3 regions of the Cohnella suwonensis genome follow, and region 3 is predicted to be linked to each of the others. Evidence: riboswitches for the same ligand, from Rfam matches in the RefSeq annotation. Region 3 holds a riboswitch; each other region holds the start of a gene.
The links. A riboswitch is a leader RNA that binds a small molecule or an ion and turns the genes downstream of it on or off. The one in region 3 is predicted to bind cyclic di-GMP.
Positions count from the first base shown of each region.

Region 1: it holds a riboswitch for cyclic di-GMP, as region 3 does, so the genes downstream of both, ACFPPD_RS11415 (DUF192 domain-containing protein) here and ACFPPD_RS07085 (transglutaminase-like domain-containing protein) in region 3, are expected to answer to the same signal.
Region 2: it holds a riboswitch for cyclic di-GMP, as region 3 does, so the genes downstream of both, ACFPPD_RS07795 (PilZ domain-containing protein) here and ACFPPD_RS07085 (transglutaminase-like domain-containing protein) in region 3, are expected to answer to the same signal.

Region 1 is NZ_JBHSMH010000030.1:100,746-104,016, reverse strand. It holds gene ACFPPD_RS11430 (TadE/TadG family type IV pilus assembly protein) at 1-205, opposite strand, end outside; gene ACFPPD_RS11425 (A24 family peptidase) at 202-714, opposite strand; gene ACFPPD_RS11420 (Flp family type IVb pilin) at 796-1,002, opposite strand; gene ACFPPD_RS11415 (DUF192 domain-containing protein) at 1,098-1,475, opposite strand; cyclic di-GMP riboswitch class I at 1,558-1,644, opposite strand; gene ACFPPD_RS11410 (type IA DNA topoisomerase) at 2,013-3,271, opposite strand, start outside.
Region 2 is NZ_JBHSMH010000017.1:25,922-29,192, forward strand. It holds gene ACFPPD_RS07790 (O-antigen ligase family protein) at 1-781, opposite strand, end outside; gene ACFPPD_RS07795 (PilZ domain-containing protein) at 833-1,540, opposite strand; cyclic di-GMP riboswitch class I at 1,638-1,725, opposite strand; gene ACFPPD_RS07800 (histidine kinase N-terminal 7TM domain-containing diguanylate cyclase) at 1,808-3,271, opposite strand, start outside.
Region 3 is NZ_JBHSMH010000014.1:1,885-5,155, reverse strand. It holds gene ACFPPD_RS07090 (collagen binding domain-containing protein) at 1-1,790, shown strand, start outside; cyclic di-GMP riboswitch class I at 1,846-1,929, shown strand; cyclic di-GMP riboswitch class I at 1,963-2,045, shown strand; gene ACFPPD_RS07085 (transglutaminase-like domain-containing protein) at 2,059-2,871, shown strand; gene ACFPPD_RS07080 (class D sortase) at 2,940-3,271, opposite strand, start outside.

The DNA of each region.
Region 1 (3,271 bases), on a different contig from region 3:
GAAGATGATTTTTGGCGTAGTCCGCGATTTCCGCGTCCCCCTTGCCGAGTCCCCCCAGCCTAACCGCTTCCTGCGTCGTCATATTCAAGCTGGCGTAAGCGAACATGAGCCGTCCGATATCGACGACCCCGCAGATTAGCAGCAGCAATAGCGGGAGCAGCAGGGCGAATTCGACGAGCGACTGCCCTTTCTGTTCCTTGATCATCCCGCTCCCCATCCTCTCAACCACAAGCATACGGCGGATCCGCCCGCGATGGCGACGCCGTAAGGATACGCTCCCGAAGTCCAAACTCCATGGATGGCGGGCTTAACCCTGAGCCTTAGACACAGCAACACGTAACCGACGAATCGGATCCGGTCTCGGAAGCCGTTCTTGAACAGGACGATGCCCAGCGCGATCAATCCGCCGATCAACGCCATGTACACGGACGTCGCCGCGACGAACGCGGCCCCCTTAAGCGTTCCGACGAGCGCCAGAAGTTTCACGTCTCCCGCGCCCATTCCGCCGAGCATATAAGGAATAAGAAGGATCCCCAAGCCGAGCGCGAAGCCGAGCGACGAGAATGCGATACCCGCCCAGCCGTCCGCGAAAGCATGTATGCCGATTCCAGCCGCGAGCGCCGGGAAAACGACGGCGTTATAAATTTTCCTGTTCCTGAGATCGGTTACGACGCACGCGATTATCGCCATTAACAGAATTGCATTGGCCCACACGACGGTTCCTCCGTTTCGGGGATTAAAGAAGGCCATACGTTCTCGACGTATGGCCTTCCGGGCATCCGCAGACGCAGCCGCTTACGGGGTCGTCGTTGTCGTCGACGTCATTTGGGTTTTGGCGTCGCCGACCGTATCTTCCGCGTTATCGAACAAGGCGATAATGTGTCCGCGCAGAGCGATCAAAGCCGCTACGACCGCTACCGCGATTAGGCCAAGCACCAAGCCGTACTCCGTCATCCCTTGACCTTGCTCGTCTTTCACCAGTTGTTTGAATTTGTTCATCATTTTTAATTTCCTCCTAATAGTGGGTTTAATGGCTTTCTCGTTATTCAGAATTCATAAGTTTCACGCTTATCCCTCTCTGAATAACCTCCGCAAAGCTACTCTGTCGTCGCCTGGGACGCCAGAGGCGTGTTTGCTTGAAACACTGCCTTCTGTCCTAGCCTGACGCATGCACGTTCGAGCGTTCCCGCCGGGAGCTCCACGACGGAGCGCGTCCCCCGGAAAGCCGTTCCAAGCTTGCCGGGATCCAGCCGCAGCTGAATACCGACGATGCGATCCTCTTCGTCCAGATGAAGGACATCGATCGGATACTTCATGAAAAAAGAATGCACTCCCCGGCACGGTCGAATGTGCAAGCCGGACCCTTCCGATAGCGAACCCGTCAGCATAAGCCCTCTGAATCGCCGCGGGAAGGAATACGCCTCCGCGATTCGATGGCCGACGAGCTGTCCGCTCTCTTGAATGATCAGCTTCATTCGACTGAAATCCCCCCTCCATACGCAAAATAACCCACCTTTTCCCGAAAGGAGGGTTCATTAAAGAAACTCCCCTTCATCTTTCGGCAGCTGGCTGGCATCACGCTCTCGCGTTTTAGCCCCTATAGCTTTGCGTCGCCGACTTTCGTCGGCTTTGCCTTTATCGAGATTCAGCGGAGCGTGTCGTTCGCTGGTTCGATGTGTCTAATCATAAGCGGCGAAACGAAGTTCCTTGAATCCATCTAATTCCTCAATTTTCTGAATATTGCGTCATGCCGAACGGCACGGATCTTATCTAGTCCGAATGAACGAGTGCCGATAACTTAATAGGCTAATAGATCAATCTCCAATAAGTCGCAATGCTCTTGAACCGCTCGGCGTTCGACTTTTTCCTTCATGCGCGAGTCGAATGGAAGAATAAACCACGATTAGTTCTGGAAGCGCTTACCTGCATCTTGCGAACCATGATGCGCGCCATGTAAAAAAGGCTAGTCCCCGGCATCGGGACTAGTCTTTTTGTCGCGTATTCGGCGAAAGTCAAATTCGCTCGAGCGAAAGCTCGCCCGTTTCCGCCTTTTTCAGCACGATGATACCCTCGTAAGCTTCGCCTTCGGGAGTCTTGAATTTCAATTTGCCCGTCTTTCCTTTCTCGACGAGCGCCTTGACCATCGCGTCGGTTAACGTCCGGTCGAAGCTCTCTTTCCAGATGACGAAGCCGCACCCCGTCTTATAATGGCTGCAACCGTATCCCTTGCGTCCCATGAAAATATGGCCGCCGCACCCTGGACGCGGGCATACGCCGATCGTGCCGGGCTGTCCGCCCGCCGCTTCCGGCTTGGCGGCTGCCGCTTTGGCGTTCTTGCCGGGCGTCGCGGCGGATGACTTGGCGGCTGCCGCCTTGGAGGACTCCCGAGCCTTCTTCCGGTCGTCCGCCCCCTCCTTGCCTTTGCCGCCTTTCGCGGACGGCTCGGGCTTCGCGAACGCGTTCCTCGCCGCCGGCCGTTGAACGCTAACCTTGTCGATGATCAACCTCGTAAACCTTTTGACGTTGCCCATGAACGTGTCGGCCGACGCTTGTCCGCGCGAAATTTCCGTCAGCCTGCGCTCCCATTGGCCCGTCATCTCCGGCGACGTGAGCAGCTCGACGCCCGCTCCGCGGATGAGCTCGATCGCCGTCCGTCCCTTCGGCGTGATCATGATCTTCTTGCCTTGCATGTCGACGTAACCGACGTTCTTCAGCCGTTCGATCGTCGCCGCCCGCGTCGCCGGCGTACCGAGTCCGGAATCCTTCATCGCGTCGCGAAGCTCCTCGTCCTCGATCTGCTTGCCCGCGCTTTCCATCGCCTTCAGGAGCGTGCCTTCCGTATAGTGCTTCGGCGGCTGCGTTTCCTTCTCTTTCACTTCGACGTCGGAACAGACGACCGACCCGGCCGGATCGATCTCGAAATGCGCGTCCGTCTCCAGCGTCTCGTCTTCCGCCGATCCCGCTCCGTCTTCCTTGTCCTTGCCGCCGTCCTTGGAAGAGCCGGACGAAGACGGCTTGGACGACGGCGCATCCGCGGCGTAAATGACCTTCCACCCGAGCGATAGCAATTGCTTCACCGTCGTCTTGAACGTTTCCTTTTCCACCTCGGTGAGAACGGTATGTACTTTATACTCCGCCGCCGGATAGAAGTGAGAAAGGAACCGCTTGGCGATCAGGTCGTACAGCTTGCGCTCGTCCGGGGAAAGCCCCTGCGGCTTCTTCATCGTCGGCATGATCGCGTGGTGATCCTCGACCTTGGCCGGGTTGCACA
Region 2 (3,271 bases), on a different contig from region 3:
CGATGCCGGCTCCCGCCGCCGCGATGCCTCCGGCCGCCAAGAGGCGAGCTTTGCCTTCCTTCCCGGGCTGTAGCAACCATGCCAGAACGGCGCCGATGGCGAACGCCGCCACCGCGCCCCTGGATTCCGTTAGCAGCAGCGCTCCGCCGTAAGGTACGGCCGTCGCCGCCGCCAGTCGGCGAAGCCTCCCCCCGCTAGCCCAACACTGTAACTGCATGAGCAAGAACGCCGCCATCACGGCGCCGTAAGCGTTCGGATATTGAAGAAACCCCGCGAGCCTCGCTCCCGTCGCCGACAACTCCGCGTCGTCGAACCGCAGCACGATATCGGTAAACGTTATTCCTCCGTACCATCCGGCCCACCCGCCGGCGAGAAGCCATGCCCCCGTCGCCTGAATGGCCAGCTGGACGGCTTCCTTGCCGGATCGGCCCGCGCGAACGATTCCCGACACAAGCAGCGTCCAGCACCCGTAAGCAAACCAACGAAGCGCGGCATCCTCCGTCCCCAGGACGGACGCGGGACCTAGAGCCAGTTCCAAGGCGAACAAGACGGCCAACCCGAAAGGAAGCCAAGCGCGCCAAGCGCTTCCTCCGTCTTTCTCGTTCGCCGTCTTCGCAAGCCAAATCGCGTATAGAGTCGCGGCGGCACTTATCGCGATTTCCATCCGGTAGAAATCCGCCGAGAAAAACATGCCGTACCGGTATGCGGACCACCCCAGCGCGGCCGCCATGAAAGCAGCGACGATCGCCGGCGCTTTGCTTATTACGCTCTTTATTGCCATTTACGCGTTCCCCCGTTGCCGTCCATTGTATCATGAACGTCATCGGAGCGATCAACCGTTGAACGTCCGTTTCTTGCCGAGTTCTCTCCGCGCTTGAGCGTTCTTCTCGACTTGCTGGCGAAGAATGAGCGCGCGCAACGGCCGCAGCATCTCCGGCTCCAGCACTTGCATCTTCGCTCCGCAGTGCATCCGGTTTTCTTCATGACGTTCGCGGCGCATGATTTCAAGCTCGCAATTGAATCCGAAGCCGATCTCGACTTTCGCTTTCAGACGGGAATTCGTCGCGAAGTGCGGCGCGTCCGGACCCGAGAAGCTGATGCCCGTAATGCTGATGTCGTGAATCGTCAGCTCCGCGAACGGTTCGGGTATCGCCTCGTCCCCTGAAGCCTTCAACACTTTCACGATTTGCGCGTTGCCGCTGATTTCCACTCGGGGATGCTCGCGCCGTTCTTTGAATCGCTTCTGCACGTCCGGCGGCTGCAGCAGCGCGATCGCGCCTTCGTATTTCGCGAAGACGACCGATGGCATCGATTGAATGCCGGCAGGAGAGTATACCGTCAGCTTCACCGTTTCCCCAAGCTCGAATTGTTCGAATTCGTGTAATTCGATCTCGAACAGTTCGCCTTCCAAGTGGGTCATGACTCCGGTCGTGACGAAATTTTTGCTTTCGACGACGGTTCTGCAATGAAGCAGGACGTTCAGCGGGAGCAAATCCTTTTCCAATTCGGTCATCGTTCCTTTTTCGCCGGCTTGCGTCATATCCGCCAAACCCCTTTCCTTCGATCGCGTTTCGCACAAAAAAAGGCGGCTCCCCTGAGGAAGCAGCCTGATCGCCTTCTCCATCCGCGTTCGGACTTTCGGCAGCCAGGCTGTCATCGTTCGCGAGAACATTAGACCCTGTGGCTTTGCGTCCTTGCCTTTCAGCAAGTTTGCCATTTATCGAGTAGTGCGCGTTTGCGAAGATTATACCATACTTCGCCATTTATCGTCACTGTTTTGGGGCGTTCGCCCGTTGCGGCGAAGCCGTCAATTCGTTAGAACGACGCGGTTTCTTCCGCCGTTCTTTGCCTTGTACAACGCCGAATCCGCTTTCGAAAACACATCTCGCAAGTATTCCTTCGGATCGTCGAATCGCAGATCCGCGCTCGACTCCGCAAGCACGCCCATGCTGATCGTGACGCTCACGAGCTCGTTGCCGGCCTCTACCCGGTTGTCCCCGACCGCGAGCATGATTCTCTCCGCCAACAGCTCGGCTTGCTCGCGGTTCGTGTGTGGCAAATACACGGTGAATTCCTCGCCGCCGTAACGCGCCAGAATATCGGTGCGGCGCAGCTTCGTCCTGACGACGTCCGCCGTGCTCCGGATGACCTCGTCACCGACGAGGTGGCCGTATTTGTCGTTGATCTGCTTGAAGAAGTCGATGTCGAACAGGAAGATGGAGAACGGAATTTGATATCTCATGTTCAGCAGCACTTCGTGTTCCAGCTGTTGCATCAGGTACCTGCGGTTGAAGCAGCCGGTCAAGCCGTCCGTGATCGCCATCTGCTCCAGCTTCTGGTTGACCCTGAACAGTTCTTCCTGGATCGTGATCAGCTCCAGATTGCGTTCGTGAAGCGCTTCGTTCTTCCGGTTCATCTCCACGACGAGCTTGCGCAACTCCGTGACGTCATGGAACGTGATGATGCGGCCCAGAAACGATTTCCGGTCGTCCAATACCGGGGAAATCTGGATCGATACGTGCCTTCCCGCGCTTTCCTGCAACGAGAACTCCATTTGCATTTTCTCGTACGGATGGTTCATGTACCGATAGAGGAATTCGTACGCTTCGCCTTGCGCCTGAAGAGGGGCGAGAAACTTCTCCATCTCGAACGTCTCGCCTTTGAACGCCCTTACGAACGGGGACGTTCCTTTGTTGACTTCCAATATTTTATCGTTATCGTCCACGACGATGATTCCCGTGGTCATATGTTCGAAAATATCCCGCTGGGCCATGCTCAAAATGTCGAACATGCCGAAGCGATAGATGGCGATGACGAAGCACAAGTCGGATAGCAAGATGCCAAGCGCCAGAAAACCCGGTATGACCGGTAGCCATTGCGCCAGCAGCACGTTAACGATGACGTCGAGCAGTCCGAATCCCGTCAGCACGAACATGCCGATCAGGGCAAGGGCGAGCTGCTTCCGTTGATGAACGGAATTGACGGTCTTGAGCGCTTGGAACATGTTCATGAGCGCCAAGAAGAAATAAGCGAACTGGATAAGGACGAGAACCCAGAACAGCGGCCCGTACTCCCGGCTCAGGAAGGAGCCGCCGACCGGGGACATGAACAGCTTGCCCGGATTGGTCAGAGCGGCGGTTACGCAAGCGAAAGCGGGCAAGATCGAGACGAACAGCCGTCCGGCTTTCAGCCTTTCCGCCCGTCCGGTCAGGAAGAATACGAAGATGAGCCAGCCAGGCCCCAGCATGCCCATGCCGAAATAGGACATGTT
Region 3 (3,271 bases):
ATCACGCCCATGCGGCTTGGTTGGAGGGAGTAACGCCTCACGAAGCGAATATATCGAACTCGTTCGTGCCGAACGCGGCAACGAAAAACAACGGCTCTAAATCCGGTTCGTACAACGCGACCAGCAAGACGATTACATGGACGGTAGGCGTCAACTATAATCTGAAGACGCTCGCGAATGCCGAGATGGTCGACGTACTGGAAGTCGGGCAAACGCTCGTAAGCGGTTCGGTTAAAGTGTACGGCATGAACATCGCGACGGGAGGAGGCACGTCGATAGGTTCGTTAGTAGACCCTTCCGAATATACGGTCAATGTAACAGGGCAGACATTAAGCGTCGAATTCAACAACGCGATTTCCTCTCCTTACTTCATCACGTTCGAAACGAATCTCGATAATCAAATTATCGGAACGACGGCTACGAATACGGCGAAGGTGAAGGACGGGGCGACCGACGTATCGAAAGATTTGACGGCATCCGTCACGATTCCTCAAGGCGGCATCTACGTCTCGAAGGACGGCGCGCAGGACGGCGAACTCATCCATTGGAAAGTGTTCATCAACAAAGGACAATCGACCGTAAGCAGCGCGAAAATCACTGATACGCCGACGGACAACCAAGTGTTGATCGACGATTCCTTCAAGCTTTACGCGACGAATGTCGCGGCAGATGGCACGTTAACGAAGGGCGCCGTCGTTCCGGCTTCGGAATACGCGCTGACGATTAACAGGGCAGCCGACGGTACGCAATCGTTCGTCTTGAGCTTTAACAATACGATTCATACCGCATATTTGCTGGAATACGACTCTTTGATCGCCGCCCTTAACAACGAAAACGTCGGTAACGCGGTCGAGTTTTCGGGCAACGGCGTTTCCACCGGAACGAAACAGACGGATAAGAACGTCAAAGTCGGCGTTTCTTCGGGTTCGGGCACGGGAAGCGGCGTGATAGGATCGCTGACGGTCACGAAAGTGGACCAAGCGGATCATGCCATCGTTCTGCCCGGGGCCACTTTTAAGCTCGAAAGACAAGTCGGCGCGACGCGAATCTTGATTAACACGTTGACGACTGACGCCAGCGGCGAAATCTTGTTCGATAAGCTTTTGTCGGGGCAGTATTACTTGAAGGAAACGGCGGCGCCCGCAGGGTACCAACTCGATGCGGCGGAGCATGCCGTCACCATCGACTCGACTCACCAATTCGTCACCTTGTCGTTGGAAAATACGAGAAACCCTGTCGTCCCGCCAGTAGTACCGCCGGTAATCCCGCCAGTCGTGCCACCGGTAGTGCCGCCAGTGGTTCCGCCAGTGGTTCCGCCAGTCGAGCCTCCGGTTGAACCGCCGGTCGAACCGCCGGTCGAACCTCCGGTTGAACCGCCGGTCAAGCCGCCGGTAAAACCGCCGGTCACGGATACGAAGAAGACACCGGAAGACAAGCCGACGACGGGTAAAGTCGAAGTGCCGGACGGAGGGAAACCCGTCGTCAAGGAAAAGCCGAAGAACGGTACCGTCACGGTCGATCCGAAAGGCAAATGGACATACACGCCGAAGAAGGGCTTCACCGGCAAAGACAAATTCGTCATCGCAGTGAAAGACAAGGACGGCAACGAGCAAGACACGTTCGTCGATATCGACGTGGACAAAGTGCCGCGCGGCGGCATAGACGGAGAAGGCGGCAAAACGCTGCCGAAGACCGGTGAAGCAAGCCCACTGCCTTTGCAGCTGGCGGGTCTCGCCCTTGTCATCGCCGGCGTCGGGTTCCTCTGGAAACGGCGCAAGCTGTCCAAATAAACAAAAACTAGTCTATTTTTCGCGAATCTAGTATAATCAAAACAAAGAAAGCCGAACACGATAACGGCAAACCTGTCGAAAGGCAGCGACGCAATGCTACAGGGCCTTCCCGATTTTCGGATGGCAGCCAGCTACCGAAATTCCGGGCTTTTTTTGCTTCATCGCACCGAATCCCCGATAACGGCAAACCTGTCGAAAGACAGCGACGCAAAGCTATAGGGCCTTCCCGCCTGAGGATGGCAGCCAGTTACCGAAAGGAGTTTTACCGTTGAAGAAAATAATTCCCTTATTGCTGGCGATCGCGCTGGCATTCTCAGCAGCTCCGGCGGCGTTGGCGGCCGAATCGATCGATGCTGCTTGGTTGGACGCTTCCGCCGCGAACAAAGGTACGGTCGGCATTACGCTCGGTTCCGACACGGATAAGTTAACGAAAGCGAAAGTCTCGAAAGACGGGCGTTCTTACACGTATACTGTATCGAAAGCCGATGCCGAACATCCGGTATGGCTTCCGCTTCAAATGGGGAACGGAACGTATACCGTCACGCTTCTGGAGAACGTCAAAGGAAACCAATATAAAGTGCTCCGCACCCAAAAGGTCGACGTGAAGCTCGACAATGCGACCGTCCCTTTCTTGAACGCGGTGCAGAACGTGAACTGGAAAAACGCGGAAGATGCGGTCGGTAAGGCGACGAAGCTCGTGAAGGGCGCGAAGACGAACGAGCAAAAGGCGAAAGCGATTCACGCCTTCTTGATCGGCGCCATTAAGTACGACAACGAACTCGCGAAGAGCGTTACCTCGGAATATATTCCGGATATCGACGGAACGCTGGCCTCGGGCAAGGCGATCTGTTACGGTTACGCTTCCTTGTACGCCGCGATGCTTCGCAGCCAAGGGATCCCGGCGAAGCTGGTCATGGGTACGACGAGTTACGTCAAAGGCTATCATGCGTGGAACGAAGTGTACTTGAACGGAAAATGGGTCGTCGTCGACGCTACGGTGGACGCAGGGCTGAAAAAAGCGGGCAAGCCGTTCAGTTTCGCGAAATCGGCTAAAGAGTACGCGGCCGAGAAAGTGTATTGAGAGGATAACGGAAAAAGCCGGACGCGAAGTACTCGCGTCCGGCTTTTTGCTCTTTCCGTCCTATCTTGCTAGCTAACCAGCTTCGCTTGCACGATCAGCCTGTGCGTCGGATTGACGAGCGGGTCGCACGTGATCAGCGTAAGCATCGCGAGATCCCCTTCGTTCTCCAGCACCGAGAGGTCGGTCGGCTCGACGACTTTGATACGGAATACGTCATATTCGTACGAACGGTCTCCGGCATCGATCCGAATGCGGTCGCCGACCTTGACTTCGTTCAAGCGGTTAAACAGCCGACCCTTCGTTCTCGCGCGATGGGCGGCGATCGCAGCGTTGCCCGGTTGGCCGATGGCGGCCGTCTCGGTCATATGGGCGGAGGCGTATTTCATGTTCGCCTTGGTGG